Regions from separate parts of the Exiguobacterium sp. s39 genome, predicted to be linked through region 3. Evidence: predicted binding sites of a transcription regulator. Region 3 holds the regulator's gene; each other region holds the start of a gene.

Region 1 (11,105 bases), 1.4 Mb from region 3:
TAAAAAAGGGGTCAAGCCAACGATTGAAGTCAAGCAACCAGCATACTTCAACGTCACGAAGATTTTGACTGACCAAAAGTCACTTGAAGTCGGTGATTATGGAAAATCGGTCGAAAACGCTCACCTGGTCCTCGAAGCAATCGGTTACGAGCCAAAAGGACAGGATGGGTATTTCGGTGACACGATGAAGCAAGCCGTCGAAGCTTTGCAAAAGGATGCGAAACTCGACGTCACTGGAAAAATCGATCAGCAGACAGCGGGTGAGATGGAGACACGTCTCCTGAAGAAACTCGAGGACGACAAAAATGACGTCCAGCGGAAAAAAGCACTCGAGGTCGCTGCTCAATAATAAGGAATGGAAAGAGGTCTGAATGCGCGTGGAATTACTCGATGAAATTGGTTGGACCGCGATTAGTCTCATCGCCAGTCCGACCTTGTGGTTAGCACTCCTTGTCAGTTGGGTCATCGGCATCCGGCGTGTCAAACGGGAACGCGGATTGTTCCGCTCCCGGACACACGGTAAACGAAGCGATGTCCTCGAAACACTTTTACCCGGGTTACTAATTGGTCTCGTCTTATCCGTCGTCAGTGGCTGGCTTGGATTGACGGTGACACCACAATACGCTTTGTTGTTACTAGCGCTTTCGAGTGTGTTGTTGTTGATTGGCATCGTTCGCTTGAACGTACCGCTTTGGCCGATCGTCTTGCTTGGACTTGCTGGCTGGTTCCTAATGGATTCACGTCTTGATCCGGTTCGAGCGGTTGAGCCGAAAATGATTTTATTGCTTGCGACGTTAACGCTCGTCGCGGAATGTCTACTCGTCTGGTGGCGCGGGCAACGACGCCTGTCACCGTCACTCGTCGTCTCGAAGCGTGGTCGCTTCATCGGTGGGCTGTCAGCGAATAAACTTTGGCTATTGCCTTTGCTCGTCTTTGTTCCGGGCGACGTGCTTGAAGCCTGGTGGCCACGTTACAGCTTCCCAGAGCTCGTTCCGATCGTTCTCTGGTTACCAATCGGCTTCAGCTTCCTCTTTACGGGTAAGCTGCCGAAAGAATTGATGCGTCCGCTCGTTCAAGGACGTTTGATTACGAGTCTCGTCGCGATTCTCTTAACGGTTCTTGCATACGTCACCGGACAAGCGGAATGGCTGTACGGAATCGTTTTGTTGCTCGTCCTGCACATTGTGTTGCACCAGCGGGTCAAACGATTGAACCGGGCACAGACCCCATTGTTCCTCAATGGAACGCGTGGTGCCGTCATTCTCGGAACGCTACCTGATAAACCAGCTGCCGAGATGGGCTTGATTCCGGGCGAAGCGATTTATAAAGTCAATGGTGAGAAGGTCGATTCGGAAACATCGTTCTACGAAGCCATCCAAAAACACAAACCGTATCTGCGTCTTGAAGTCATGAACCATAACGGCGACATCCGGTTTGCGCAACGTGCCTTCTATGAACAAGATCATCATGAACTTGGTATTCTGTTCGTCAACGAGCCGGTCCATGGTCGCACTAAAGTGCGGTCCTTGCATTAAATTAGTACATCCCTGTCACGGAACAGCCGTGACGGGGATTTTTTTGTCGGCAGAAATATCGAGGATCAACACTCGAAGCAAAAAGAAACTTTTGCATTTTCGAAAAAAAGGGTAACTTCCTAAAAGGAGCACTTCATAATCGAATGTTTGTTCGTAAAGTGGTACAATAAAAATAGATTTTTTACGTGATGAGGGGGAAGCAAACGATGGATTTTGAACTCGTTTCACCATTTGAGCCAGGCGGTGATCAGCCGACGGCAATCGAAAAATTGGTGACTGGGCTAAAACAAGGCGAACGACATCAGACGTTGCTTGGGGCGACCGGTACCGGGAAGACGTTCACGGTCTCGAACGTCATCAAGGAAATCAAGAAACCGACGCTCGTCCTTGCCCACAACAAAACACTAGCGGGACAACTCTACTCGGAGTTCAAGGAATTCTTCCCGAACAATGCGGTCGAATACTTCGTTAGTTTTTATGATTATTACCAACCGGAAGCGTATGTCCCATCGACGGATACGTTCATTGAGAAGGACTCTTCGATCAACGATGAGATTGATAAACTACGTCACTCGGCGACGTCCGCCCTGTTCGAACGGGAGGACGTCTTGATCGTTGCTTCTGTTTCGTGTATCTATGGTCTCGGTAACCCGGAAGAGTACAACAACCACGTCTTGTCACTGCGTGTCGGCAATGAGATGGGGCGAAACGAGATGCTCCGTCGCTTGATCGACATTCAGTATGAGCGTAATGACATCGATTTCCAGCGCGGACGGTTCCGCGTCCGCGGAGACGTCGTCGAAATCTTCCCGGCGTCCCGCGACGAACAGTGTGTCCGGGTCGAGTTCTTCGGTGACGAGATCGAACGGATCCGTGACATGGATCCGCTGACAGGTGAGATCGTTGCTGACCGCGAGCACATCTCGATCTTCCCGGCGTCCCACTTCGTGACGGGGGATACCCGTCTGCAAAAAGCGATCGCGAACATCGAGAAGGAACTAGAGGTCCAGCTTGCGAAGTTACGCGAAGACAATCAGTTGCTCGAAGCGCAACGGCTCGAACAACGGACGAACTACGATCTCGAGATGATGCGTGAGATGGGCTATTGTTCCGGAATCGAGAACTACTCGCGTCATTTGAACTTGATGCCAGAAGGGGCAACACCGTATACGTTGCTCGATTACTTCCCGAAGGACTTCTTACTCGTTGCCGATGAGTCGCACGTCACACTGCCGCAAATTCGCGGGATGTACAACGGTGACCAAGCACGAAAACAAGTCCTCGTCGATCACGGCTTCCGTCTTCCGTCGGCAAAAGACAACCGTCCGCTACGGTTCGAGGAGTTCGAGGAAAAAGTCAGTCAGGCGATCTATATCTCGGCGACACCAGGACCATACGAACTCGAACATTCAAAAGAGATGGTCGAGCAAATCATCCGTCCGACCGGTCTTGTCGATCCGACGATCGAGATTCATCCGATCACGGGACAAATTGATTACTTGATGGACAACATCCGTGACCGGGTCGCGAAGAACGAACGTGTTCTCGTGACGACACTGACGAAGAAGATGGCAGAAGATTTGACCGATTACTTGAAAGAGAATGGTGTCAAGGTCAACTATATGCACTCGGAGATCAAGACGCTGGAACGGATTGAAATCATCCGTGACTTACGACTCGGAAAATACGATGTCCTCGTCGGGATCAACTTGTTACGAGAAGGACTCGATATTCCGGAAGTCTCACTCGTGACGATTCTTGATGCCGATAAGGAAGGCTTCCTCCGTTCGGACCGTTCGCTGATTCAGACGATTGGTCGGGCGGCTCGGAACTCGGAAGGACACGTCATCTTGTTTGCCGATAAAGTAACCGATTCGATGCAACGCGCGATCGATGAGACGGAACGCCGTCGCGCGATCCAGATGGCGTTCAATGAAGAACATGGCATTACGCCGCAGACGATCAAAAAAGATGTCCGTGGTGTCATCAGCACGACGATCGAGAGCGACGATACTGTCGAAAAACTCGAGAAGTTCAACAAACTCAAAAAACCGGAGCGCGAAACGTTGCTTGAGCAGCTCGACCAAGAGATGCGTCAAGCGGCGAAAGACATGCAGTTCGAACGAGCTGCCGAGCTCCGCGACCTCATATTAGAATTGAAAGCAGGTGCCTAAGTTGGGAGAAAAGAAGAATCAGATTATCATCAAAGGCGCTCGCGTCAATAATCTACAAAACATCGATGTCGAAATTCCCCGCGATCAGCTCGTCGTCTTGACGGGCTTGTCCGGGTCAGGGAAATCGTCTCTTGCCTTCGACACGATCTACGCTGAAGGACAACGGCGTTATGTCGAAAGTTTATCTGCCTATGCCCGTCAATTCCTCGGACAAATGGATAAACCAGATGTCGACACGATCGAAGGACTGAGTCCGGCGATCTCGATCGACCAAAAGACGACGAGTAAAAACCCGCGTTCGACGGTTGGAACGGTCACAGAGATCTATGATTATTTGCGTCTATTGTACGCACGAATTGGTAAACCGATTTGTCCAAATCATGGAATCGAGATTTCGAGCCAGACGATCAGTCAGATGGTCGACCAAGTGATGGAGTTGCCGGAGCGGACCCGCCTGCAAATTCTCGCGCCAATCGTTTCCGGACGCAAAGGGACGCACGTCAAGGTTCTCGACGATTTGAAGAAGGAAGGCTTCGTCCGCGTCCGTGTCAACGGAGAGACGATGGATCTCGCCGAAGAGATCACGCTTGAGAAAAACAAGAAACACTCAATTGAAGTCGTCGTCGACCGTGTCGTCGTGCGACCAGACGTCGAAGCCCGTCTGGCGGACTCACTCGAGACTGCCCTTCGCCTCGCGGACGGTCGGGTCATCGTCGATACGATGGACGGCAACGAACTGTTGTTCAGTGAACACCATGCTTGTCCGATCTGTGGCTTCTCGATCGGCGAACTCGAACCACGCATGTTCTCGTTCAACTCACCGTTTGGTGCTTGTACGTCATGTGACGGTCTCGGAACGAAGCTTGAGGTCGATGTCGATCTCGTCGTGCCACATCCCGATAAGTCATTGAACGAAGGGGCAATCGTTGCCTGGGAACCGACAAGTTCGCAGTATTATCCTCAATTGCTCAAAGCGGTCTGTGACCATTTCAAGATCGATATGGATACACCGTTCGAACAGTTGTCAGAAGAACATCGCGAAACGATCTTGAACGGAAACACGAAGGAAGAGATCCACTTCCGTTATGAGAATGACTTCGGGATGGTCCGAAATACGAACCTCTACTTCGAAGGGGTCCTCAATAACTTACAACGTCGCTTCAAGGAGACGTCGTCTGATTATATTCGGGAACAGATGGAAGGCTACATGGCGAAGAAGGCATGTCCGACGTGTAAAGGACACCGCTTGAAACGGGAATCGCTCGCCGTCAAAGTATCCGATCACCATATCGGTGAAGTGACGAAGATGTCTGTCAAACAAGCGGTCATGTTCTTTGACGAACTGCCCGAGAAATTAAGTGAGAAGGATCAGACGATTTCGCGGATGATCGTCCGTGAGATTCATGAACGAGCGTCGTTCCTTGAGAACGTTGGTCTCGATTACCTGACAATCTCACGCGCAGCGGGGACGTTGTCCGGTGGAGAAGCGCAACGGATTCGTCTTGCGACTCAAATCGGTTCGCGTCTGACGGGCGTCCTCTACGTTCTTGATGAACCGTCGATCGGTTTACACCAACGCGATAATGATCGTTTGATCAATACGCTGAAGGCGATGCGTGATCTCGGCAATACATTGATCGTCGTCGAGCACGATGAAGACACGATGATGGCAGCCGATTACTTGATTGATATCGGACCAGGTGCCGGCGATCACGGTGGATTCGTCACGGCAGCCGGGAAACCGGAAGAGTTGATGCAGGATGCGAACTCGTTGACAGGTCAATACTTGTCCGGGAAGAAGTTCATTCCTGTTCCATCGACACGCAAAGAGCCAGACGGTCGGATGCTCCATATCCACAAAGCATCGGAAAACAACTTGAAGAACGTCGATGTCGACATTCCGCTTGGTCTGTTCGTTGCTGTGACCGGTGTCTCGGGATCCGGGAAATCGACCTTGATCAATGAAATTCTTTATAAGACGATCGCGCACGAGATGAACCGGGCGAAGGAAAAACCGGGTGCTCATAAAGGAATCACCGGTCTGGATCAAATCGATAAGGTCATCGACATCGACCAGTCACCAATCGGTCGGACACCACGCTCGAACCCAGCAACCTATACCGGTGTCTTCGATGACATTCGGGACGTCTTTGCTTCGACGAACGAAGCGAAACTCCGTGGTTACAAAAAAGGGCGTTTCAGTTTCAACATCAAGGGTGGACGCTGTGAAGCGTGTCGCGGCGACGGAATCATCAAGATTGAGATGCACTTCTTACCGGACGTCTATGTTCCGTGTGAAGTCTGTCACGGGAAACGCTACAACCGCGAAACACTCGAAGTGAAGTATAAAGGCAAGACGATTGCCGATGTCCTTGAGATGACGGTTGAAGATGCCCTTGCCTTCTTCGAGAACATTCCGAAGATCACGCGGAAATTGCAGACGATCGCTGACGTCGGTCTGACGTACATGCGTCTCGGTCAACCCGCGACGGAACTGTCTGGCGGGGAAGCCCAACGTGTTAAACTGGCGTCCGAGTTGCATAAGCGCTCGACTGGGAAGACGATCTATATTCTTGATGAGCCGACGACAGGACTCCACGTCCACGATATCGCGCGTCTGTTGAAAGTCTTGCAACGTCTCGTCGATAATGGTGATACGGTGCTCGTCATCGAACACAACTTAGATGTCATCAAGACGGCAGACTACTTGATTGATCTGGGACCAGAGGGAGGCGACGGTGGCGGAACAATCGTTGCTGCCGGTACACCGGAACAGATTGCTGAAGTCGAAGCATCTTACACGGGACGATACCTCGCACCTGTCCTTGAACGCGATGCGGCACGAATTGAATCATGAAACTTTTATGGATGAGGATTCGTAGGGAGGAACTAAGGGAACTTAAACGAAAGTATCATGTAACACACGTTTGAGGTTCAAGAATAGGAGGGAACGGTTCATGAAGCAAGATATGCGTCAATTGATATTGGAGCAAGTCAAAGAAGGAAAGTTAACGATTGATGAGGCACTCGATAAACTTGAGCGGCTCGAAGCGATCGACGAACGTGCAACTTCTGCCAGTGAACATAAGTACGTCGATGAACCAGAACAATATGATCGGGTCGACCAGTATTCCGTCGATTCACTGACGACGAAAGTCATGTCAGCGTTCGATAATCTCGTCAGCCGAATCAAGGACAGTGATCTTTCGCTTAATCAGGCGTCCGGTCCGAACGTCACCTACGTCAAACAATTCCCGTTCAGCGGTGAGACGGTTCACGTCGATCTGTTCAATGCGAACTTGGTCGTCGAACCGAGTGATCTCGAAGAATGCGAATTGACGGTGACAGGACGTCCGCTCCGTCGCCAACAGGTGACGGAAGAACAGGCGCTTGAGCAACTTCAAGCTGCTGTTCAACACGCGGTCTCGGCGAACACACTCTCAATCCGTTTGAAGGATAAGAGTGTCCGTGCGACAGTCCATCTGAAAGTACCACGTCGTCATTACGAATCATTCGTCTTACAGACGCTAAACGGGGAAATTTCGCTGACGTCACTCGACACGACATCCGCTCAACTGATGACAGCAAACGGTCGAGTCAACGTCCGCGATCTGTTCAGTGAGGACGTCAAAGTATCGACAGCGAACGGTTCGATTGAAATCGAAGAGTCGGAGTTGAAAGTCTTAAAGGCGAAGACAGCCAATGGACAAATCATCACGACAGGTGTCTTCGAACGTTCAGAACTAAAAACGGCGAACGGAAACGTCCGCTGCGAGCTGAAGACAGCGCAAAATGCGAAGGTCAAAGCGTCGTCGCTTGCTGGAAGCATCGCCTTGATGTTGCCGCACGGCGCTGAAGTCTACGGGGAACTCGAGACGAACTTCGGTGGTCTCAACTGCAACCTCGATGACATGGAATTGATCCGGGATCAAAAAGAGATCGTCAACCGGAAACTCCATTTCGTCTCAGGACGCGGTCGTTCACCAAAAATCGAGGTCGAAGCGGATACGAAGACAGGTACGATTTCGGTCACGCACGGTGTTCACCTCAGTCCACAAGCGTTATAAGCATACTAGCGCAACTTCTTGAAAAAGAGGTTGCGCTTTTCTTATGACGTCTTATCCGCTTTGCGTGCTTTCCTCAGGCGAGACACAAGCCGCGGCTACGTCGTTCTAGAGTAAGCCGGGTCTCGTTTGTCTCTGACAGCGCGGACGTCCGCACTTTTTCCTGTAGGAGTCACGCGAGCGGGGCTTCGTCAGCTGCATAGACAAAAACACCCATCCTCACTGAAAAGGATGGGTGTAGCTTACATCAATAATCGTAATCCTGATCCATCATCGGCTCGTCAAAGTTCATGTTTTCGATATTATTCATATCGTAACCGAACGAGAGTAAGGCAATGACACCGATGATTGCAAGAACGATTGAAACGAGAATCAGACCGATTCCGAGCCAACTCTTTCTGCGTGCGCGATTCCAATAGAAGATGATCGCGAGGACGTAGGAAATGAATGAACCGCTGATGAAGATTCCGATGATTGAGATGATGAAGAATAAGAGGGCTGTTTGATCTTGATTACGCGAATACGCTTTCCACATATCGATCAGTGAGATGATGAGGTAGACGAAACCAGCAATCGCTAGAACCGCAAATAAGATAATGACTAAAATGAATCCGATACCACCGCCTGACATCACGGCAAAACCTCCTTCAAAATATTAACTCTTTATTCCATTCCCAAGAAATCATGCTTCTAATCCAATTCCATGAATCGAATAAAAATATGGTACAATACTTCAAGTGAAAGGGGCTGACGAAGCGTGCAACCAAAAGTGCGAACAGCTGAAATCGTAAAACAATTCAATCTCCACATCGTCACGGGAGAAGAGGGCTTACATCGTCCGATTCTGACGGCTGATTTGTGCCGACCTGGCCTTGTGCTTGCCGGTTATTATGCCTATTACCCGGCAGAACGTCTCCAGATTCTCGGAAAAACAGAATTGACGTTCTTCAATAATTTAACGTACGAGGAACAACGCGAACGAGCGAATGTCCTCTGTACGGATGAAACACCTGGTATCTTGATCACGCGTGGATTCGAAGTACCGGAAGCGATCATCCAAGCCGCAGACGAGACGAACGTGCCACTGTTGACGACAAAAGGGCATACGACATCGGTCGAGTCACAGATCACGAACTTCCTCGAAGCGGAACTTGCGCCAACGACGGCGATGCATGGTGTCCTCGTCGATATCTATGGTGTCGGTGTCTTCATCAAAGGGGCAAGTGGTGTCGGTAAATCGGAAACGGCACTCGAACTCGTTAAGCGAGGTCACCGCCTGGTGGCAGATGACTCAGTTGAGATTCGTCAAACTGGTGACGGGATTCTCGTTGGGACAGCACCGAAGTTGATTCAACATCTGCTTGAGATTCGTGGAATCGGGATCATCGATGTGATGACGTTGTTCGGTGCAGGTGCGGTTCGCTCGCATAAGAAGATCAGCCTCGTCTGTAACCTCGAGATTTGGGATCAATCGAAAGTCTATGACCGCGTCGGTCTCGATCAAGAGACACTCCAAATCATCGATACGGAAATTCCGTTCCTGACGATTCCGGTTCGTCCCGGACGAAACCTTGCTGTCATCATCGAAGTCGCAGCGATGAACTATCGTCTGAAGAACATGGGCATCAACACAGCAGAAGAATTCGCGGGACGTCTCGCGCAAGCAATTGAAGATGGGAATGGTGGTCTTTGATGGGAACTTTAGCCTCTGTACAACCAACGTTTGACCGCGTGGCGATCGAACTCGGTCCTGTACCGATTTACTGGTACGGCATCGTCATCGCACTCGGTGCGGTCGTCGGTCTCCTGATTGCGATCTTCGAATCGAAGCGAATTGGCTTCAACGAAGAGTATGCGGTCGATGTCGTCATCTGGTCGATTCCGATCAGTATCATCTGTGCCCGGATTTACTACGTTGCGTTCGAGTGGAACTACTATAGTCAACATCTCGACCAAATCATCAATATCCGCCAAGGTGGGATTGCGATCCACGGTGCAATCATCGGCGCGATTTTGACGGTCATCATTTACACGCGTAAGAAAAAGATCTCGTTCTGGCAAATCGCCGATATCTTGGCACCATCCCTCTTGTTCGGACAAGCCGTCGGACGCTGGGGTAACTTCTTCAACCAAGAAGCACACGGTGGCGAAACGACATGGTCGTACTTACAAGATACGCTGCACTTACCGAACTGGATCGTCAATCAGATGTATATTGACGGAACGTACTATTTACCGACGTTCCTCTATGAAAGCATCTGGAATATCATCGGTGTCATTCTATTGATCGTCTGGCGGATGAAGTTCAATCCACGCCGTGGGTATGTCTTCCTCGGTTATCTGATTTGGTACTCGATCGGACGCTTTTATATTGAAGGACTCCGGACGGACAGTCTGATGATGGGGGATGGACTCCGGACGGCACAAATCGTCTCGATCTGTTTGATCATCTTCGGTGTGATTATGATGGTCGTTCGCCGCAACGCCGTTCGTTACTTGGACGGTTCGAAAAAGGAGGCGAAGTAATCGATGATTCGCACGTTACTGTTTGACTTAGATGGAACGTTGATCGATACGAATCCATTGATCTTAAAAAGTTTCGAGCATACGCTCAGTTACTATTACCCGGACCGGACGTTCACGGAAGCGGAATTGCTTCCGTTCATCGGTCCAACGCTTGAAAAATCATTCTCAGCGATGAACGCAGAAGAGTGGAAAGAGATGGTTGCCTTTTACCGGAGCTACAACATCGCGATGCATGACGCGCTCGTGCTCGAGTATCCGGGTGTGCTTGACGGATTACGTCGCCTGCATGAAGCGGGTTATAAGATGGCGGTCGTCACGTCGAAGAGCCGTCGTGTCGCTTTACGCGGCATCGAGTTATTCGGATTGACGTCACTGTTTGACGCCGTCATCGCAGCGGACGACGTGACGGAAGAAAAACCAGCCGTCGAGCCGTTCGAAAAAGCGATGCAGTTGCTTGGATCAACGGCAGACGAAACGATCATGGTCGGTGACAACGATACGGACATTCTCGGTGGTAAGAACGCGGGATTGAAGACAGTCGCGGTCGGTTGGGCGATCAAAGGACGCGCGTACTTAGAAGCCCTCGAGCCGGACGTCATCATTGATTCGATGGATCATCTTGCTGCTTGGCTGGAGGAACAAAATGGCGCGGCGAACTGATCGGTTTCAGGTCGGCACGACGAATCCACTCTGGCACATGTACCGGACGGTGTCGTTCTTTAAAGTGATGTGGTGCTTTACGATCATCACGATCGGGCGGTTTGCTCCGTCGCTTCGTTTCAAGAACGCGCTCTACCGGACATGTC
Region 2 (11,105 bases), on a different contig from region 3:
AATTAAACCTGTTCTTCATAATCATTGACCTCATACAAAAAAGAGAAGGAACGACGGACACATTTCCGTACGTTCTCTTCTCTATCGGTCACATTCTTTCATTGTGAAGTGTAAACAAACCAGAAAGCGAGATGCAAGATAGCGGCTATTGGAACGAGCCATTGGAACTTCGCTTTCCGTGTCTTGTGCCGGACTGTGTACATACCGATCCAAGAACCGAGCGCACCACCGAGGAAAGCAATCGTCAATAGTGTCGCTTCGGGTGTCCGGTAAGCATGTTGTTGCGCTCGACGTTTATCCTGCCACATCGAGACAAATCCGATGAGTGTCAGGAGGAGATAATACCCTAAGATGATCCTCATGAAAAAACGACTCCTTTTCTACCGTTCGGCACCACCACCGCCGGAACTTCCGCCACCACCACGACTGCCACCATTTCCACCGCCACCACGCATGATCGCGGAGAAGATGTTCAAAATCGCGAAGAAGAACATACCACCGGTGAACTTCATATCGAGGAACAATAAGATCAGTAATCCAGCACCGATCAGAATCTTCGTCCAAAGCGGAAGTCCGTCGTCATTTTGTGTTTTCGGAGGATCCTGTGACTCAAGCGATTGATCCTTTGAGATGACACTGACGACCGCTTTATATGTTTCGGAGGCTGCTTTTCCATACTCACTGTTTTCCTTGTAAGGAACCGCATACTGATCGAGAATACGTCCGGCTGTGATGTCTGTCAAAATCCCTTCGAGTTTATAACCGACCTCGATCCGGAATTGGCGATCCTTTTCGTTCGGAGCGACGACGACAAGAACACCATTGTCTTTTCCTTCTTGACCGATGCCTTGGCGCCGGAACGTTTCATTGGCGTAAGAGCTTAAATCCTGTCCCTTTAAATCGGGAACCGTCTTGAGAACGACTTGTGCCGTCGTATATTGTTCGAGTTCCTGACCGAGTTGCGCGAGTTCGGCTTCTTCCGAAGGGGTGAGCAGCTGAGCATCATCCTGAATGAAGAAGGCTGCTCCCGTTCGTTCTGAAACGGCACTAGCTGTTGGAACGAAGAGGAAGAAGACGAGGAACGCGCTCAATAGAAGTCGCGTCCACCGCCGAATCATTTCGAATCACTGTTAAAGTCGACGGTCGGATTTTCCCGGTCGCTGTCTGAAATCTCGTAATATGGTTTTTTCTCGAATCCGAAGGCGGATGCGTAGAGTGTCGTTGGGAAACTCCGACGTTTTTTGTTGTAGAGGGTTACAGCATCATTGTAATCCTTGCGGGCGATCCCGAGACGATTTTCTGTTCCTTCCAGCGTGTCCATCAAGGATTGGAACCGTTCGCTTGATTTAAGTTCCGGGTAAGTCGTCTGCAAGGCAATCAATCCGCGAAGCGAAGACGTGACTTGTTGGTCAGCTTCAATTCGTTGCTCGGTTGACGCAGCACGTGCAAGACCAGCTTGGGCTTCTGCGACTTTACCGTAGACTTTTTCTTCTTGACCCGCGACACCTTTAACGGTTTCAACGAGGTTCGGAATCAAATCCGCACGACGTTTGATTTGGTTGTCGACTTGCGACCATTTATTCGATACATCTTCTTCTACATTGACGAGGCTATTGTATTGTCCGATTGCTAAAAAGGCAATCACGGCAACAATAACGACTCCGATGATTAATGGGAGTTTTGATGTACTCCGACTTCTGCGTGCCATGTGGCATTCACTCCTTTAATTATGTCTCATCCCTATATACCCTTAAGCGAATGAATTAGTTTCAAAAAAATGAAAAACCGTCAGCTAAAATAGCTAACGGTTTGAACTTACATGTAGACGATGACAGCTAAGATAGCTGCTAAGACAAGACGGTAGATGGCGAACGGAACGAGTTTGATCTTGTTGATCAGCTTCAAGAAGAAGCGAATCGATAAGAGGGCAAACACGAACGACGCAACGAAACCGACAGCATAGAATGCGAAGTGGTTCGGTTGAATGTTCTCCCAGTTCTTAACGAGCGAAAGGAAACTAGCACCGAACATGATCGGTACAGCCATGATGAACGTGAAGTCGGCTGCCGTCCGGTGATTCATCCCGAGGAAGACCCCTCCGGAAATCGTTGAACCTGAGCGGGAGAAGCCAGGCCAGAGTGAAATACATTGGAACAGACCGACGAGTGCTGCTTGGCGATATGTAATCTGATCAAGCGATGTCGTTTTTGGTTCCTTTGGTCCGAATTTATCGGCTGCGATCATCAAGAGGGCACCAACAGCAAGACCGATGATGACCGTTTCAATCGAGAAGAGGTTCTCATCGATGAAATCTTCGAATAACAATCCGAGAACAGCTGCTGGTAGAAGACCGATCAAGACGTGACGTAGCTTTAATTTGTGTGTCCCTGATGCGTCGTGTTCGCCTTCAATCTTATACAAACCGATCAAGCTGAAGAGGCGTTTCCAAAAGACGACGACGACCGCAAGAATCGATCCGAGCTGAATGACGATTTTAAAGGTGTTCGCCGAATATTTACCGAGAAAATCGGTCGTTTGCAACCACATGTCATCGACGATGATCATGTGACCTGTGGAAGAGACCGGTGCAAATTCCGTCATCCCTTCGACGAAACCGAGTAAGAGCGCTTTTAAAAGTTCAATGATTGTCATGATAATCTCCTTCTATATGATGTGCTAGTTAAAAACATATCATGTTTTATTCTTGTGAGATAGAACTAATTGGAATATCGGGCGCAGGTCTGAGAGACGATCGTATGTGTAAGACGCGTTGTCCGATTTAAATTCGTTTGGATAAGATAATAGATGGATTTAGGTATCATCGGATAGATCAGGAAATCCGGTCATTTTCATTCATACTAAAACGGCATGAAGGAAAAGGGAATCTTTCTGTTAGGACACAAGGTCAGAAAAACTTCAAATCGATTGGTTTCACTGGAATATGTCTGGATCTACAAACAGAAAAACGAGCAGGAGACAGTATCGTCCACTACTCGTTTTGAAACGGGATCATCCTAAAGCGACGTCAAGAATCATCATGACCGTAAACCCGACCATCAGACCAAGCGTTGCTAAATCGGATCCGTTTTCTGCTTGTGATTCCGGAATCAATTCTTCGACGACGACGAAAATCATCGCTCCGGCAGCAAACGATAACGCATACGGTAGAAGCGGTTGAACGAAGAAGACCGCGGCTGCTCCGACCATCGCGGCAATCGGTTCGACGATTGCTGACAATTGACCGTAATGAAAGGCGCGCCGACGCGACATTCCTTCACCGCGTAGTGGAATCGATAGGGCAGCTCCCTCCGGCATGTTTTGTATCCCAATACCGAGTGCGAGCGTCAAGGCACCGGCGACGGTCGCCCCGTCCATGTTTAAGGCAGCGGCGCCAAAAGCGACACCAATCGCAAGACCTTCGGGAATATTGTGCAACGTGATCGCAAGAAATAGTAACGTCGTTTTCTTGAGTCCTGTCGAAGGACCTTCCGCTGTCTCAAGTGGTGCAGATAAGTGCAAATGCGGCGTAACGAAGTCGAGGAGACGGACGAAAAATCCACCAGCGAGAAAACCGATGGCGGCAGGAATCCAGGCGATTCCTCCATCCTGCTCCGTGAACTCGATCGCAGGAGCAAGCAGCGACCAAAACGACGCGGCAATCATGACGCCGGCAGCAAAACCGAGCATCATGTTCATGACGCGTTTTTCAATCGTCGTAAAGACGAAGACGAGTGCCGCACCAAGTGCGGTTAACCCCCACGTCATCATTCCGGCAAGCAATGCTTGCACGACGACGGGGAGGGAAGTAAACCAATCCAACATGACTATTCCTTCTTTCCGGGGACGATTTAAAGCATCCATCTGTATGAGAGCTTACCCGTTTTCGATCCGGACGATTCGTGTGAAGGGAATTTCAATGACTTCACGTCCGCGCAGAAAGAGAACGGAACGTTCGGGTTCTAGTCGTTCCACGAAACCGACGACCGTCACGTAGCTACTTTCCTTATAATACGTGATTTCAAGTTCGTTTCCTTCTATTAAAGCTTCTTGAAGCAGAAAGTGCCATGATTCTTGCAACTGTTCATCAATTTCAGGCAAGTCGAGCTGATGCATCTGGACATAATATTCCCGCAACAGTTGCAAATGTTCCGGCATGAGAAAAGGAATCCATTTTAAATTTCCTCGATCACGATACGCTGTCATGAAGATCACCTCCCGGATGACCGCCGACGAAACGAAGACGACGTTTGGCGACACTCGTATCAAGAAACGAGACAGCGAGGCGAATCGTTCCTTTTCCGTAGCGGAGGTTGACGACATCCATTGCTTTTAATAACCGTCGTCGTTTCCAGAGCCGCGCATTATCCTCGAACAAAGACAACTGTAAGGTGCCTTGATCGGCAGTCAAATGCCCCACTGCGACGGATAAAAAACGAACAGGTTCTCCGTCGAGCCAATTCGGTTCGAACAATTGTAAGACGTGACGCAGAATGATTCGTTCATCGGATGTCGGATAAGGCAACCGCACTTGACGGGAGAAACCACTTCGGACGACGTTTCGAGAATAGCGGACGCCGATGTGAACGGTCCAGCCGACTTGATTCGAAAAGCGACAACGTGCGGCAACATCCTGCACGAGTTCATTGAGCACATTCCGAATGCGTTCGAACTGATAATAGTCCTGCATTAAGGTCACACCGTGTCCGATCGTCCGTTGAGGGGCTTTCTCGAACAGATGACGAGGCGCAAGAAGTGTCGGTGACGCGTCGAGTCCCCAAGCGTGGTGCCATAGTTCGGCACCGATGACACCGAATCGTTCGTGCAACTCTTCGACAGGGCGCATGGCAAGATCACCGATTGTTTCAATCCCCATCATCTGCAGATGTTGTTCCATACGGTGTCCGACCCCCCACATCTTCCGAATCGGAAAATCATGAAGACGTCGTGCGACATCAGCATATCCACATCGCGCGATGCCTTCTTTTTTCCCGATTAAATCAAGCGTCAGTTTCGCGATGACGTTATTTGGACCAATCCCGATCCGGACGTGGATGCCGGTCTGTTTCAGGATTGCTTCTTTAATTTTGAGGGCAGCTTGCAGGTCGGAACCAAATAGGCGATCGGTTCCGGTCATGTCAATGAAACTTTCGTCAATTGAATAGACGCGGATGGCTTCAGGTGGGGCGAATTGGTGCAGGACATCCAGGACACGAATCGACGTCTTCATATAAGCGAGCATACGTGGTTCGACAAGTCGAATCGTACGACGAACAGCGTATGGCAATTGCTCGATTTCATATAATCGACCGGCTGTCTTGATTCCAAGTGCTTTTAAGGCAGGGGTGGCAGCGAGAATGACGGACCCGCTTCGTTTTAAATCGGAGACGACCGCTAGGCGTGTCGTCAAGGGGGGGAGATTGCGATACTGGCATTCACAGCTGGCGTAGAAGGACACACTGTCGACGCAAAAAATCCGTTTATCTTGTGGTAAAACGACGGAAGGAAACATCTGAATCACTCCTTTACACAAAAGAACGTATGTTCTTATTTTGATTTTCCTTGACTATAGCACGGTCTCAAAGTGTCTCAAAATAAAAACTGTTGAAAAAAGGGGAATTCGAACGATTTCTCCTCATATAAAAGGAGTTTGGTACACTAAGGGAGAGAAAAAAGGGGGAACCTTCATTGAAAGAGACCGTTATCCGTTTACCAGAATTACCGAAGACGCTTCAGTCAGAGACGTTCGATCAAGTCGAAATCGATGATCCGTATCTGAAAGGAGCGCGTTATGAGAAAGAGTCGATGCCGAGTGAACTGACAGAACGCATCGATGCCTATCAAGTGTGTTTTCAAAATGTCTCGTTCGCGAATCTTACCTTTGACCGTGGTTCGTTCGAAGATATTCGTTTTGAGCAATGCGACTTAACCGGATGTCACTTCCAAGAAACTCGTTTTCACCGTGTGTCCTTCGTCGGATGCCGGATGACGGGTGTTCAGTTCGAAGATTGTACGCTGGACCATTTAACGATTCAGGAAGGGCTTGCGGATTACGTACAGTTCATTCGCAGTACGGTCCGTCATCAACACTGGAGCGAAACGACGATGAAAGAAGCACAGTTCTTCGAAGTGAAGCCGACCCAGTGGAAACTCGAAGCGGTCCGACTTACGGATAGCCAATGGATTGAAACACCGTTAAAAGGTCTTGACCTCCGGCAGACGGAACTCTCTGGTATTACGATCGATCCGCGATTTTTACCAGGTGCTGTCATTACGGAAGAGCAAGCAGTTGCCTTTGCTCGTTTGTTAGGTCTCGTCATCCCATAACAAAAAGAAGCCCTTGTTTCGATGGATATTCGAAACAAGGGCTTCTTTTTAATGAAAGTTACTGTTCTTAAAATGACATCGTTTCGCCATCCTCCGGAATCAGGAAATGGGCAGAGAGATGGAAAGCAGTTAAAAAGTCAGCAATCATATCACGTCGCAAGAGACAGTGGTTGACGGACTCGAGGTGCGAGACGATGATCGTCGCTTCCGCCGCCGCTTCATGAACCGCAAGGAGATCACGCTGTGACATCGTGATCGGCTCTCCGGTCAAGAACTGGGCGGCGCCACTGTTGACGACGATGATATCGGGCGTATGTTGTTCGATCGCATGCGCGACCTCGTCACACCAGATCGTATCACCTGCGATATAAAGTGTCGGTTCGTCCGGATGGGTGAGGACGAGCCCAGACACACGTCCCATCCGTTCGCCGATTTCACCGACACCATGCTGTCCACCTGTTCGATGGACCTGGATATCACCGATCGTTACACCGGAATCGAAGGAAGAGACGTTCGTGAAGCCGGCTTCTCGGATTTGCTGCGCGTCTTCTTCTTGCTGCGCATAGAGTGGCAAATGCTTGGGTAGAAGTTGTTTTGCAGAATCGTCGAAATGATCGGCATGCAGGTGTGTGACAAAGACAGCGTCAGGATCGAGCAGTGTGTTGACATCGACCGGTAAGTCGACGAGTGGATTGGCGACGGCATTTGGTGTTTGACCGAAGGGAGGCAAGCTGCCTTTTTCGCCGAGGAACGGATCAATTAGTAAGACTTGATTGGCATACGTGACAACGAGTGTTGCATTACGAATTTGTTGAATATCCATTAGGTTCATCCTCTCTCAATGACTCGGATTGACTATTCCCTGTCTGGCATTCAATGAATCCTATCGCAAGCGTTTCTCCATCGCCATGACGTCGACATATTCGCCGTTCAACTGTCCTTGTTCCTTAAACGTTCCGACGATCCGGAACCCGGAGCGGATATAGAGTTTTTGTCCGATTTTATTGAACGGGAAGGTAAAGAGGATCAGCTTATGCATATGATGATCACGGGCATGTTGTTCAATCGTTTCGAGCAAACGTGTGCCAATCCCTTGTCCACGATGTGTCCGAGTGATATAAACCGAAATCTCACCGACGGATGCGTAGACAGGACGCGGATTATACGGATCGAGGGAAATGAAGCCGAGGACACCTGTGTCATCTTCAGCGACATATCCAGCATATCGATCGGTGCGTTCCGCATACCACTGGGTCATGAAGGATAAGTCCTTTTGGTCGGTCTCAAGCGTTGCGATCCGATCTTCGATACCTTCGTTATAGATGGCGAGAATCGCTGGTAAGTCGTGTTCCATTACGGGACGAATATGCATGACGCTCACTTCCTCATCGCTTTTCCTTTATTATATCGGTTACGTATCAATGTAGTGATATGTTTGTGCGATAAGAAAAGCGCTGATTCCATTCATATGAAGGAAAACAGCGCTTTTATCGATCTTAAGAGACCGTTGACGTCTCATTCTCGTAAATCGGAACCCAGCCGTCTGTCGTGACGAAGATCCGAACAGCAACGACTTTACGATCGTCTTGAAGCGTAAAGTAGTGGCGTGTGTTAACAGGAACGGAGATTAAATCACCAGGATTGAGTTCGATGTTATAGTAGCCGACTTCTTCGTCTTTGATCGCGAAGACGCCATGACCGCTGACGATGAAACGAACTTCATCATCCGTGTGATGATGTTCTTTCTGGAAGTTGACGAGCAACTCATCAAGGTTCGGTGTCGTATCCGAAAGTGAGATGATATCAGCTGTCTGATACCCACGACGTTCTGATACGTCTTTGATTTCGGGAGCGAACGTATCGAGAATCGTTTGTTTGTCTGCATCCGTCAGTGTGAAGTTCTCAACGAGAGGCGCTGGAAGTTTCGAAACGTCCCACTGTTCGTAAAGAACGCCGCGTGACGCGAGGAAGTCAGTGACTTCCGTTTGATCCGTATACCGTGTGTTTGTTTCTTGGAATAAGACTGTTGCCATGAGATGATTCCTCCTTTTAATGAATGGATTGACGGCATGATTGCAACGTCAACGTGTAATTGAATAAAAACTCGAAGGCTTCGAGGTGTTTCTTTGCTTCAAAGGCGGTCGGTGCCCAGACCGTGATCCCGTGATTGCGGATCAGGACGGCACCACTGTCTGCTGTGACATGCGGTGCAAAAGCAGCGGCAAGCGTCGGGATGTCCGCATGATTCGGAATGATCGGTACCGTGACCGTCGCATCCTCTTCCCAGTGTCCGAGTGCCTTGATGATTTCTTGACCGGAAAAGGTGATACTGCCTTGATCGCCATAGAGTTCCGAAATCACATTGTTCGCAATCGTATGGACATGTAGGGAACAACCGGCGTCCGTTCGATTGAACACTTCGACATGGAGTAATGTCTCGGCGGAAGGACGCCCGGATTGCTCACCGATCAATTGACCGGTCGCATCGACATGAACGAAGTCGTCAGGAGTCGTTTGCCGTTTATCTTTTCCGCTTGCTGTCACAAGGAATTCAACCGGGACACCGGATGTCCGGATGGCGAGATTGCCACTCGTACCAGGGAACCAATCGCGCGCCGCAAGCTCTTGTTTGATGGCGCGTAGCTCTTCATACCGTCGCATGAATGTCATGTTGTCACCTCCGCTCGTGTTAAATCATGAACGATATCGTGGAACGTCTCAAACGGTGTATAGGCGATATCATTCTCTTCACACAACGTGATCAGATAATCACGGGCATAGACACGATCCGCTTGTTTTGCGAGTTCGAAGTCCGTCACCGAGTCGCCGATGACGATGATGACGTCACCGTCTTTACGTAGTGTCCGGGCAACGGACGTTTTACAACAGCCGCACCCGTTCGTACAATGGGCATCGCAGGCGTTTGGCCAATCGATATGGACGAATGGACCACTGAAATCAGCGACGTTACAGTAAATCTGTTCTTGGTCGAGGAATGGCGCTAAGATTGGTTCGACGAAAAAGTCCATTCCACCGCTGACGATCGAAAAATCGATGCCTTGACGACGACTGTACTGCAGTAACTCCGAAAATCCGTCGCGAATGACGGCACGCTCCAACAAAAAGTCAAGATAGGCTGTTTTTCCGTCAGACGGCAGAAGTGCGAACATTTGCCCGACACCACTCTGAATCGATAACGTCCGGTCGAGTACACCGTGTTTCAACGGTTCGAAGTCACTCGCTGGCGCAAATGCCTGCATGAGTGCGATGATGTTATCCTGTGTCGTCACCGTCCCGTCGAAGTCACAAAGAATCCGTACGGTCATGACTTGATCCCCCAAGCGTCGAGGGCAATTCGTAATTCTTCATGACGCGATGCTGCCGTCGATAGGGATTCATTTGCGAGTGCCGCATCGAGTGCCTGACGGAAAGCAATGACGCCAGCCGCAGCACCTTGCGGATGACCATGTACGCCGCCACCGGCGTTGATGACGGAATCGATCCCGAAGTCCCGTACGAGTTGAGCGACGAGTCCAGGATGAATACCGGCTGAAGGAACCGGGAAGATCGATTTCGTCTGCCCGAGACGGGTCGCTTCGACCGCGATGCCACGAGCGACATCCTTTGGCAAAGCGACATTGCCGTAAGGAGACGGGAATAGCGTCAAGTCTGCTCCAGCAGCACGCGGTAATGTGCCGAGTAAGACAGGGGCTGCGACTCCGTGATTCGGGCTAGCGATCAACGCACCGCTATATGCCGGATGATTGAAGATCGGAACGTTGATTTCCGGATCACTTGCCAGTTCGCGTAAGACATCGAGTCCGTATGTGAAGGTATTCAGCAAGAAAGCAGTCGCTCCAGCATCAATCAATCGCTTGGCTTGATCCTTGAGCGTAAAGACGGGACCGCTGAGTGTGATCGCATATAACGCACGTTTACCGGTCCGGTGGAAGTGAGCATCGATGACCTCACGTCCGATTCGTGCCCGGTCAATCGTCGGTGTCAACGGATTGTCGTATAGGATCTCATCGTCTTTGACGAGGTCAATCCCACCAGCGAGTTGTCCTTCGAGTTGATCACGAAGGAACGATAAATCCCGTCCGATGACTCCTTTGAAGATGCTCATTAATAATGGGCGATCTTCGACACCAATCAAGGAGCGGACCCCTTCGATCCCGAATTTCGCACCTGGAAAGTCCGACGTAAATGTATCGGGTAATAGCAATTCTGTTAGTTTGATTTCACCGTCGAGTGAGAGTTTCCCGAAGACGGTCGTCAGAATCGCAGAAAAGTCGCGCGACACGTTATGTTCCGGATAACGAATCGTGATATATCCTTTGCCATCGCGCTCTTCGGTATGTACGACTTCCCCTTTGAACGAGGCGAGTTGTTGTTGTTCGAGATGATTCAGTTCCGTCCAAGAACCGACTGTCAGACCAAGCGCGAGTTGTTCAGCGCGTTGCTCGAGTCGATCACGGGCAGTCAATTGATAAGTAGCAGTGATATAAGCCATGTCTTTCCTCCTTCAACAAAAAAATGGTCTCTCGTCAGCGACAGGAGACCATGAATAATTCGAACGTGGACTCTTATCTGTCAGCTTAGTAGCTGCAAGAATTAGCACCGTGCCAAAAGGTCGGTTGCTGCGACATCGTAGGGCTTGTCCCTCCGTCTGCTCTTGATAAGAATTGGATGAAATTGTGAAATCTAATTGCAATTTTTACATGAGAATCGCCACTTGTCAAACTATTTTTAGAAAATTTATTTTTTTGAAAATACTCTTT
Region 3 (11,105 bases):
ACACGTATGCACATCGAAGGCATTGGTGAAGCAATCGTACTCGACCGTGGTGGCGCAATCCAAGGTAACAAACTTGACCTTCTCGTTGGTTCACAACAAGAAGCACTTAACTGGGGACGCCAAAACGTCACAGTCACAGTCTACTAATCAGAACAAACAACCTGCCGGGCGAGGCCGCCTGGCAGGCTTTTTTTATGTCTTTTTTTAAGAGACCGTGACATGACCGGATTGCAACTGATACATCTTCTTATACAGACCATCTTGTGCGATTAATTCTTGGTGATTTCCTTGCTCGATTACTTCCCCTTGATGCAACACAAGAATCAAATCTGCATCTTGAATCGTCGATAGACGGTGGGCAATGGCAATCGTCGTCCGCCCTTGACGCATCCGTTCAAGTGCGACTTGAACTTTCTCCTCTGTCTCCGTATCAATCGAACTCGTCGCTTCATCGAGGATCAGGATTTTCGGATCCCGCGCCATCGTGCGTGCGAAGGAAATCAACTGACGTTCCCCAGCTGAGAACGTCGCCCCCCGTTCCGCAACGGGACTGTCATATTGCTGGTCCAGTTGATTGATGAATCCGTCTGCTTGTACGAATTTGGCAGCCGCTTCGACTCGATCAAAGGAAATCGAACTATCGAATAATCGAATGTTATCAGCGACCGTTCCCGTGAATAAGAATGAATCCTGCAACACGAGTCCGACGTGTTGCCGTAGTTCTTCTTCCGATAACTGCTCAAGCGGTTGACCATCGATCAAGATCCGACCCGATTGGTACGCGTAAAAGCGCATCAAGATATTGATGATCGAACTTTTTCCACTTCCCGTATGACCAACGAGGGCAATCGTCTGCCCTTTTTTCGCCTCGAAAGAAATCCCTTTCAAGACATCTTTCTCTCCGTCATAACTAAAGCGCACGTCTTCAAAGACGATATGTCCTTCCGATACTCGCGCATCCCCTTCGAGTTGTTTCGTTGGTTCTGGCTCATCCGTATCGAGGACCTTGAATACACGGTCTGCTGAGACGACAGCTTGTTGGAACTCGGACAACCGTTGCATGATTTGCTGAACCGGTTGGAAAATCCGCTCCATGTAGCTGATGAAGGCATATACGACACCGACTTGGACCGTTTGTGAGAACGATAGGACACCGAAATACGTCACGAGTGTCGCAATTGAAATGGCGAGTAACAATTCAATGATTGGTCGCAGTAACCAACTATCGAGCTTCAAGTTCTTATAACGTCCATTCTGGTGGGCAACGTTCGTCTCCTCGAATTCTGCCATCAAGCGTTTTTCTTGGCGGAATTGTTGAATGATCGCCATCCCGTTAATGGATTCGTTCAGTTGGGCATTGATTTTCGATAGTAAATCGCGGACTTCCGCGTAATACTTCGTCGAATACTTTCGGTAAATCCAAATGATGAAATAAAACAATGGTAACAACAGTAATGCAATCGTCGCGAGTCGCGGCTCTAGTAGATAGAGGAAGATATATGTTCCAATCAACTGGACACCACTTTGTACGAATGTCGACAAGACACCGATGTAGAGCTCCTTGATTGCTTCCGTATCGTTCGTGATCCGGGACACGAGCACTCCGGCAGGTGTCCGGTCAAAATAGGCAAGCCGTAGGTGCATGACATGACGGAACACATCAATGCGTAAGCGTTGAATGACTTGCAAGGCAATCTTTTGGAATTCGAACGCCTGCAAGTAATCGACGATGATCCCTGTCGTATGCAGTAACAAGTACGCTGTAAATAAGAGTGCGACTTCCTGTACTGGATACGTACCCGGTGCGACGTATTCATCAATGAAAATCTTGACGAGATACGGTCCCCCGAGTTTTGCTGCTGTCGTGATGAACAGCAGGATGAAGGCGATGCTGACCTGCTTTTTGAACGGTTTGACGAAATCAAGCAATCGCTTCAGGACGGCTTTTTCATTGATATCATGATTCATTCGGAACGCCCTCCTTGTTCGACAAGTGATTCTAGTTGCTGGCGATCGTACGTCTCTTTATACCAACCGTCATGAGCGAGTAATTGCTCATGTGTGCCTCGTTCGATGATCCGACCGTCTTCAAGGACGATGATCTCATCGGTATGCGACACAGCCGATAACCGGTGGGCAACGATGATTTGTGCCTGATCGTGATCCGCCGTGCGGAAGTGGTGGATGATCGCTTCCTCGGTTTTGGCATCGACCGCAGACAAGGCATCATCGAGCACTAAAATCGGACAGTCTGCTAATAATGCCCGGGCAATCGAGATCCGTTGTTTTTGACCACCGGATAACGTCACCCCACGCTCCCCGACCATCGTCGCGTACCCTTCCTTAAAGCCGAGAATGTCCTCATGGACTGCTGCAATACGTGCCGCTTCCATGATGTCTTCCATTGATGCATCCGGTTTTGCAAAGGCAATATTATCAGCAATCGACGCCGAGAATAAGAAATGATCCTGTGGAACGATCGCTACTTGACGACGGACGGTGTCACGCGTCAATTGTTTGATGTCTCGTCCACCAATCGTGATTGCGCCTTGTTTGACGTCGTATTCGCGAGTCAATAAGCGAACGAACGTCGATTTCCCGGCACCAGTCTTTCCGACGATTCCGAGCGATTTACCGGGCTTCAATGTCACATCGATGTCTTGTAAGACCGGTTGCGTATCATAGATAAAACACTCAATCCCAACGTGGAGTTCTGGTGATGAAACACGCGTCGCTGCTTCCTTCGCGTCTTTAATTTCCGGTTCGATCGCAAGCATCCGCTCGATCCGATCGTAAGAAGCACGACCACGTTCGACGATGTTGAACAACCAACCGAATGCGAGCATCGGCCACGTCAATAAACCAAGATATGTAGTGAATGAGACGATGTCACCGATTCGGATCTCACCTTGTTGTAACAAGTACGCACCATATCCGACAGCGATGATGTACGATAGACCAACTAATCCAAAAATCGTCGGGTCAAACAGCGCGTCGATTTTTGCGACACGACGGTTCTTTTGGACGACGTCATCCGATAGATCGGTGAACGTCTGTACATCAGATTCAACTTCTCCTGTTGCTTTTAAGACACGGACACCACTAATGCTTTCCGCGACCTTATCATTCAAATCGGAGAAGGCTTCCTGCGCGTCATGAAAACGCGAATGTAACATTTTCCCGTAGCGTGACGTCAAGTAGACCATCAGCGGCATCGGTAGAAGTGATACAAGCGTCAATTTCCAACTGATCGTCGTGACCATCGTGATGATGACGAAGCTCCCCATCGTCACCGAGTCGACGAGCGTTAGAATACCGGCACCCGCTGTCATCGATACCGCCTGTACATCGTTTGTCGCATGCGCCATCAAATCTCCGCTCCGATATTTCTTATAAAACGATTGATCCAAATCTGAAAAATGACCATACAGTTGACTGCGTAACAATCGACCGAGACGAATCGATGCCCCAAAGATATGAAAACGCCAAAAATAACGAATGAAATACGTCGCGACCCCAATGAGCAACAATGTACCTGCTAGACGAATCAAATCATTCTTCGTCAAGCTCCCCTCACTTAGACCATTGACTGTCGTCCCGATGATCTTCGGTGGAATGAGTTCTAACGCTGCTACAAAAATCAAGCAGACGACCCCAAGACTATATGCTTTCCATTCTCGTCGGAAAAACCAACTGAGTTTCCTGAAGACTCCCATTCAAGTCTCCCCCCTTTTTTAAATCCTATGATTATTTGAAATAGTCTCACATTTTAGATTAGTTCTCTTTCTAAAAAATAGCAAATAAAAAGGAGACCATTTGGTCCCCTTTCGTACAGCTTATTTTTTAGGTGATTTCATTGAACCACTCATTGAACGCATCACTTGGTTGACTTTCTTTTGTGATGGCTTTTGACCCATTTGCATCATCAATGTCTTAATCATATCTTCGTTGATTGGTGGGTTTTGCTCCAAGTAGTTCATCATGTATCGACGAGCGATATAGAAACCAAGGGCGACACCTGCTACCAAGCAAAGAAGGGCAATTAAAATCCAAATCCATGTAGCCAAGTTGCTTCCTCCTCTAACTTAAAACGTCGCTTTTTACTATACTATAATTCCAATTGTTTGCATAGATGATAATAGATGAAAAACGAGCCCGACGTAAGATCGGACCCGTTTTTCCGGAAATGATTATCCGAGTTGCTTGACTGTCGCTAAAACGTTCTCAACAGACATGCCGTATTCTTTCAAGAGGAAGTCTCCAGGAGCAGATGCGCCGAAACGATCGATTCCGATGACTTGTCCTTCTGTTCCTACGTATTTGTACCAACCGAGTGAAGCCCCTGCTTCGATCGCTACACGTTTCGTGATGTGTTTCGGAAGAACTGATTCTTTGTACTCTGCTGACTGTGCTTCGAATACTTCCCATGATGGAAGCGAAACGACAGCTACTGATTCACCAAGTTCTTTTTGTGCTTCAACAAGAAGGTGCACTTCTGAACCCGTACCGAGCAAGAGTGTATCAGCTTTCGTGACGTCACCAGCGATGACATAACCACCTTTTTCAGCGCCTTCCGTCGTCGTGCCTTCAAGTTCAGGAAGACCTTGACGTGTCAAGACGAGAAGTGTTGGTTTGTCTTTTGCTTGTACCGCTGTTTTCCATGCTGCGATTGTCTCTTTTCCGTCTGCTGGGCGGTAGATCGTGACGTTCGGCATTGCACGGAAGCTCATCAAGTGTTCGACTGGCTCGTGTGTTGGACCATCTTCACCGACAGCAATCGAGTCGTGTGTCAGAACGAAGATTGATGGAAGTCCCATTAATGCTGCTAAACGAACAGCTGGACGGAGGTAATCCGAGAAGACGAAGAATGTCGCACCGTAAGGAATGACGCCGCCGTGAAGTGCCATACCGTTGACAGCTGCTGCCATTGCGAATTCACGTACACCGAACCAGATGTTACGACCGCTTGGGTCGATATCGAAGTCTGCTTCGCCTTTAAGCATCGTGTTGTTCGATCCTGCAAGGTCAGCTGAACCACCGAACAATGTCGGAACGTTCTTCGCAAGACCGTTCAAGACTTCACCACTCGTTTGACGTGTCGCTTTTTTCGATGACAAGTCGTACGTCGGAAGATCTGCTTCCCAGTTGCTTGGCAATTCGTTTGCGATTGCGCGAACGAGTTCAGCATGCAATTCTGGGTGCGCTGCTTCGTATTGTTTCATCGTCTCGTTCCAAGCGTCTTCTGCAGAAGCACCGCGTTGGACGATCCGCTCGTCAAACAATGATTTGACTTCTTCAGGAACGTAGAACTCTTCGTGATCCCAAATGTAGCTAGCTTTCGTCAACTTGATTTCTGCTTCACCGAGTGGTGCACCGTGAGAAGCCGACTTCCCTGATTTGTTCGGTGAACCGAAACCGATGACTGTCTTGACTTCGATCAATGTCGGTTTTGTCGTCTCTGCTTGTGCCGCCGCGATTGCTTTCGAAATCGAATCGATATCCGTTCCGTCTTCTACGCGAATGACTTGCCAGTTGTACGCTTCGAAGCGCTTCTGGACGTTTTCAGAGAATGATTTATCGAGATCGCCATCAAGTGAGATATCGTTTGAATCGTACAATACGACCAATTTACCAAGACCAAGGTGACCTGCGAGTGAAGCCGCTTCAGCTGAGACACCTTCCATTAAGTCTCCATCTCCACAAATTCCGTATGTGAAGTGATCGACGACGTTGAGCTCGTCACGGTTGTATTTTGCTTCAAGATGACGTTCTGCCATCGCCATACCAACTGCCATTGCAATCCCTTGACCAAGTGGACCTGTTGTCGCATCTACACCAGCCGTGTGACGGTATTCCGGGTGACCTGGTGTTTTTGATCCCCATTGACGGAATGATTTAAGATCATCCATTGATAGATCATATCCCGATAGGTGGAGGAGTGAGTAGAGAAGCATCGAACCGTGTCCGGCTGAAAGTACAAAACGGTCGCGGTTGAACCATTCTGGATTTTTAGGGTTGTGGTTCATATGATCCGCCCAAAGCGAGAATGCCATCGGCGCTGCTCCCATTGGCATACCTGGGTGACCCGAGTTCGCCTTTTGTACGGCATCAATCGATAAGGTACGAATCGTATTAATTGCTAATTGTTCTACTGTCGTCATGTTCGTCAAAACAATCATCCTCTCTCTTTTTCACAAATTCCTACTCATTTTAGCATACTCTTAAATGTGATACAACTTTTCTAAATAGTATGTCACATTAAAATGAATGCGCTATCTATAGCCGTTCTATCGACTCATACAGGATGTCTGAATCGATGAATGCCCTCTATTAAGATGTATTGCTATCGTACAATGTTTCCTATCTAACCAATCTAACAAAAAAAGAGATCCACCGATTGGGGACCTCTTCCTTACTATAGAAGAAATAAACGATTATTGTTTATTCCGTTCTTCTTCTTGTGCTTGTTTCAATTTCTCTGGTGTTACGTCCGTTCCTTCTTCATCGACGATTTTCATGCCCATGAGTTGGTTTTTGAACGATCCACGGAATGCTGCGAGATACGCTGCACGTAACTCTTTTTGCTCTGCCGTTTCGGCTTCTGATAACGGTTCGACTTTTGATTTATTCGCTAATGCATTGATTCGATCTAATTGTTCTTGTGATAACATGGAATCCCTCTTTCTGTACGACTCAAACTTGAGTTGTTCAATTGTATCCTTACTTTAAAAGAGGCTATAAAAAAAAGCAAGTTAACCGCGTCAGTCGACGGGTAACTTGCTCTTCATTCCGGGCTAGGTGTCAGTTCGCGGTATTCAAGATATCGACGATTGACCGTTGCCTTTGAAATATCATGTCCCATCCCACGCAAGGTGATGGCGATATCTGAAAACGTCAGTCCGAGCTCTCGAAGACGTACGATTTCTTCGATCGGTACGTCCTTTCGACTACGCCCAGCGTTCTCTCCTTGGCGATTCAGATTTCGTTCCGGGCGAAAGCCTTGTTCAACAGCTCGCCGCATGCCGCGCGCGATTTTTGCGTTATGCAGTTTCCGTTGATATTCTTCCACCAGTGAGACAATCTCAAGGACCATTGCTTCTGCATCCGCAAGCTGGTATTCTCCATCAGAATCAAGTGTCATCAACCGAACACCGTGCTTCTTAAACGTGTGCAAAATAGCGATTTTCGCATTCCCTCGACCAATCCGTGTGTCATCCGTCACGAGTACCGCATCTACCGCATCACGTGTCACATGGTCAAGAACCGTCAGCATCCCTTCCCGATCGACGTCATATCCACTCTCTTTTTCAGAGACGACATCCACGACATCAAAACCCTTTTGAGACGCGACCTTCGAAAGCTCCATCCGTTGGCGTTCGATCGAACTATCTTGTGCTTCTTTTTCGGTCGACACCCGACAATAAATCACGACCTTCATCGTACCTCACATCCCTGTTCGTTCTTTCACAACTTTTCCATTTTGTCATTGTTGTGCGATTGGTACAACGATTTTGCTTTTTGAGATGACGTGTTTTGTCTCGACATCATTATTTTTAATCAACCAGTTGACGTATTCTTCATCTGACATCGAACCGTCATTGTAGACTTCAGCAATTTGTTCGACTGTGGCGTTCTCATCGACCGTAACGGAAGCTGTCATCAGTTGCGCCACTTTTTCATCCGGGCGTGGTGTGAGTAAAAAGATCACGAAGGCAATACTTAATGCATAGAAGAGAATTGAAAAAGCATGAGTACGAATCGTATGAATCATCATGAATCCCTCCAAATATGAAATGAATGAGTTAGAATAAATGTTCGCGGAACAATTGTTCGCATAACTCATAATAAACACAGAACCCGTGTTCGGTCAATACAAAATGTCGAACAATTGTTTGTACGCTCATTTGTTCTATGTTATAGTGAATCTAGAAACATATATTCTTACATTTCAAACTTCAATCCAGAAAGAGGTGGCAATTCGTATGCGGAAAATGTCTAAGCGCCAACAAGAGATTCTCGACTACATCGTCTCTGAAGTGAAACTGAAGGGGTATCCACCATCAGTTCGTGAAATCGGAGAAGCAGTCGGACTCGCGTCTAGCTCGACGGTACACGGTCATTTGGATCGACTCGAGAAGCGGGGAATGATTCGCCGTGACCCGACGAAACCACGTGCGATTGAGATATTGCTTGATAAGCCTGAAGAAATCACGGAAGCCATCGTCCATGTTCCCGTCATCGGGAAAGTCACAGCGGGTCTTCCGATTACAGCGATTGAAAATATCGAAGAACAGTTCCCGCTCCCTGCACATTATGTAGGAAACGAAACGGTCTTCATGTTGACGATCGATGGTGAATCGATGATTAATGCAGGTATTCTTGACGGCGATCGTGTCATCGTGCGCCAACAAAACACAGCAGAAAACGGAGAAATCGTCGTAGCTATGACCGAAGATAGCGAAGCGACGGTGAAACGGTTCTTCTTAGAAGATCAACAGGTACGTTTACAACCAGAAAATGACTCGATGGATCCGATGTATTTCGATAATGTCTCCATTCTTGGTAAGGTAATCGGCGTGTATCGGACGATTCATTGACGGAGGGACCAGTTACGACTGGTCTTTTTTCATGCCTTCAGGAAATGTACATGATACCGTCAATACCGTCGCACTGACGGGTTACGTTGCGTATTCGGTCGCAACGCAACAAACCGATTGGTTACCAACCGCCATCGGTATCGCTGTCGGTACCCTTTGGTTGTCACCCGACCTCGATTTAAAGTCAGAACCTTATTATCGCTTTGGACCATTTCGAGTCTTGTGGATGCCGTATGTCAAGATCATGCCTCACCGATCGATCTGGTCGCATGGACTGATCATCGGAGACATCATTCGGCTTCTTTATAGTGCTGCGATTCTGATTCCGCTACTATTTTTAAGTCTATATTTTCAGGTTCTTGATTCTGCTACGATTGATTCGTGGTTCGCTTCCCTGCCAGCTTTTGTTATTGGCATCATCGTAGCCAGCACGATTCATATCCTACTAGATTATTCCAGCAGTTGGTTTCGACCTAAAAAAAGAAAAAAACGTCGTCGGTAACACCTCTTTTGCTTGCTTGCAGGCAGTAAGAGGTGTTTTCTTATCCACTTTTACGTATCTTTAAACATCAAAATAAAAAATTTCCATTCCTATATTTCAATTATATGTATTGAAAACGTTCTCAAATCGGAGTAATTTAAAGTAGAAAGGCCATTATCTGCTTTAATCCAAAGGGAGGGTTTTTGCATGAATAACTTTGTATTGGAAATGATCGGTACGATGATCCTCATCCTGCTCGGGGATGGAGTCGTCGCCGGTGTCGTCTTGAAAAAGACGAAATCGGAAAACAGCGGATGGATCGTCATCACGTTCGCTTGGGGTCTTGCCGTCATGACAGGAGCATTCGTAGCTGCTGAAAGTGGAGCACACTTGAACCCCGCATTGACGATTGCACTTGCTTTGAACTCTGACCTACCGTGGGCAGACGTTCCGATCTACATTGCCGGACAACTTGTCGGAGCTTTCATCGGCGCCATTCTCGTTTGGCTTCATTACATGAAACATTTTGAAGCGACTGATGATCAAGCCGCAAAACTCGGTGTGTTCGCAACAGGTCCAGCGATTCGTCATACGCCGTCGAACTTGATTTCTGAGATCATCGGGACATTCGTTCTCGTCTTCGGTATCTTGGCACTCGGTTTAACGACGTTCGGAGACGGCTTAAAACCACTCATCGTCGGTTTACTCGTCGTCGTCATCGGTCTATCGCTCGGTGGTACAACAGGGTATGCCATCAACCCGGCTCGTGACCTTGGACCGCGTATCGCGCACGCTATCCTACCGATTCCGAATAAAGGTTCATCTGACTGGGGCTATTCATGGATTCCTGTCGTCGGTCCAATCATCGGTGGAGCGATTGCCGTGTTCATCTATCAATTGATCTACTAAGATCACGTCTCACTAACACATACCGCTCAAGGGGGATTTCGAAATGGAAAACAAGTATATCCTAGCACTCGACCAAGGTACGACAAGCTCACGTGCGATCATCTTCGATCACGACGGGAAAATCGTCAACTCGGCACAACGGGAATTCAAGCAATACTTCCCACAACCAGGCTGGGTCGAGCATGATGCAAACGAAATCTGGGGTTCGATTCTTGCTGTCATGGCAGAAGCACTCGGGACAGCAGATATCAAACCTGAGCAAATCGCTGGAATCGGCATCACGAACCAACGTGAAACGACGGTCGTCTGGAACAAAGAAACAGGTAAACCGGTCTATCACGCACTCGTTTGGCAATCGCGTCAAACGTCTGGTATCTGTGACGACTTAAAAGAACAAGGTTTGAACCAGAAGTTCCGCGACAAAACAGGACTTCTGATTGATGCCTACTTCTCTGGCACAAAAGTTAAATGGATCCTCGACAATGTCGAAGGTGCACGTGAGCAAGCAGAGAATGGTGAATTGCTCTTCGGTACGATCGATACGTGGCTCGTTTGGAAACTGTCTGGTGGAAAAACGCACATCACGGACTACACGAACGCTTCACGAACATTGATGTATAACATCTACGAACAAAAATGGGATGAAGAGTTACTCGATATCCTAGGTGTTCCTGCTTCCATGTTGCCAGAAGTTCGTCAGTCGAGTGAAGTCTACGACAAAACGGTACCGTATCACTTCTTCGGTTACGAAGTGCCAATCGCTGGTATTGCGGGTGACCAACAAGCAGCACTCTTCGGTCAAACGTGCTTCGAAGCGGGTGAAGGGAAAAACACATACGGAACAGGTTGCTTCATGCTCATGAACACAGGTGAGAAAGCCGTTTCTTCTGATCATGGACTCTTGACGACGATCGCTTGGGGCGTCGATGGAAAAGTGGAATATGCGCTGGAAGGTTCTATCTTCGTCGCTGGTTCTGCGATCCAGTGGCTCCGTGATGGACTCCGGATGCTGAAAAATGCGAAAGATTCAGAAGGTTACGCAACGAAAGTCGACTCAACAGACGGTGTTTATGTCGTTCCTGCCTTCGTTGGTCTTGGTGCGCCATACTGGGATTCAG

The links. Region 3 encodes LexA, which represses DNA repair genes until DNA is damaged. Its sites were predicted from a motif close to CGAACATATGTTCG; they were not measured.
Positions count from the first base shown of each region.
Region 1: the regulator LexA is predicted to act here: its motif matches at 1,676-1,689, upstream of uvrB (excinuclease ABC subunit UvrB).
Region 2: the regulator LexA is predicted to act here: its motif matches at 5,532-5,545, upstream of KNQ11_RS12995 (Y-family DNA polymerase).

Region 1 covers NZ_JACSNA010000001.1:1,821,541-1,832,645, reverse strand. Annotated here, with positions in the region: gene KNQ11_RS09605 (S41 family peptidase) at 1-349, shown strand, start outside; gene KNQ11_RS09600 (PDZ domain-containing protein) at 372-1,535, shown strand; gene uvrB (excinuclease ABC subunit UvrB) at 1,742-3,709, shown strand; gene uvrA (excinuclease ABC subunit UvrA) at 3,711-6,566, shown strand; gene KNQ11_RS09585 (DUF4097 family beta strand repeat-containing protein) at 6,667-7,776, shown strand; gene KNQ11_RS09580 (hypothetical protein) at 8,021-8,404, opposite strand; gene hprK (HPr(Ser) kinase/phosphatase) at 8,531-9,466, shown strand; gene lgt (prolipoprotein diacylglyceryl transferase) at 9,466-10,299, shown strand; gene ppaX (pyrophosphatase PpaX) at 10,303-10,959, shown strand; gene KNQ11_RS09560 (acyltransferase) at 10,943-11,105, shown strand, end outside.
Region 2 covers NZ_JACSNA010000002.1:291,014-302,118, forward strand. Annotated here, with positions in the region: gene KNQ11_RS12965 (DUF1294 domain-containing protein) at 99-362, opposite strand; gene KNQ11_RS12970 (TPM domain-containing protein) at 381-1,118, opposite strand; gene KNQ11_RS12975 (LemA family protein) at 1,115-1,708, opposite strand; gene KNQ11_RS12980 (undecaprenyl-diphosphate phosphatase) at 1,816-2,652, opposite strand; gene KNQ11_RS12985 (ZIP family metal transporter) at 3,010-3,822, opposite strand; gene KNQ11_RS12990 (YolD-like family protein) at 3,874-4,203, opposite strand; gene KNQ11_RS12995 (Y-family DNA polymerase) at 4,187-5,509, opposite strand; gene KNQ11_RS13000 (pentapeptide repeat-containing protein) at 5,686-6,324, shown strand; gene KNQ11_RS13005 (MBL fold metallo-hydrolase) at 6,392-7,147, opposite strand; gene KNQ11_RS13010 (arsinothricin resistance N-acetyltransferase ArsN1 family A) at 7,208-7,696, opposite strand; gene KNQ11_RS13015 (1,2-dihydroxy-3-keto-5-methylthiopentene dioxygenase) at 7,821-8,357, opposite strand; gene KNQ11_RS13020 (methylthioribulose 1-phosphate dehydratase) at 8,374-8,994, opposite strand; gene KNQ11_RS13025 (2-hydroxy-3-keto-5-methylthiopentenyl-1-phosphate phosphatase) at 8,991-9,650, opposite strand; gene KNQ11_RS13030 (2,3-diketo-5-methylthiopentyl-1-phosphate enolase) at 9,647-10,837, opposite strand; SAM riboswitch class I at 10,908-11,009, opposite strand.
Region 3 covers NZ_JACSNA010000001.1:434,026-445,130, reverse strand. Annotated here, with positions in the region: gene KNQ11_RS02270 (SH3 domain-containing protein) at 1-147, shown strand, start outside; gene KNQ11_RS02265 (ABC transporter ATP-binding protein) at 205-1,968, opposite strand; gene KNQ11_RS02260 (ABC transporter transmembrane domain-containing protein) at 1,965-3,716, opposite strand; gene KNQ11_RS02255 (YneF family protein) at 3,837-4,067, opposite strand; gene tkt (transketolase) at 4,191-6,161, opposite strand; gene KNQ11_RS02245 (DUF896 domain-containing protein) at 6,435-6,671, opposite strand; gene KNQ11_RS02240 (YneB family resolvase-like protein) at 6,785-7,438, opposite strand; gene yneA (cell division suppressor protein YneA) at 7,484-7,771, opposite strand; gene lexA (transcriptional repressor LexA) at 7,983-8,597, shown strand; gene KNQ11_RS02225 (metal-binding protein) at 8,629-9,099, shown strand; gene KNQ11_RS02220 (MIP/aquaporin family protein) at 9,286-9,987, shown strand; gene glpK (glycerol kinase GlpK) at 10,031-11,105, shown strand, end outside.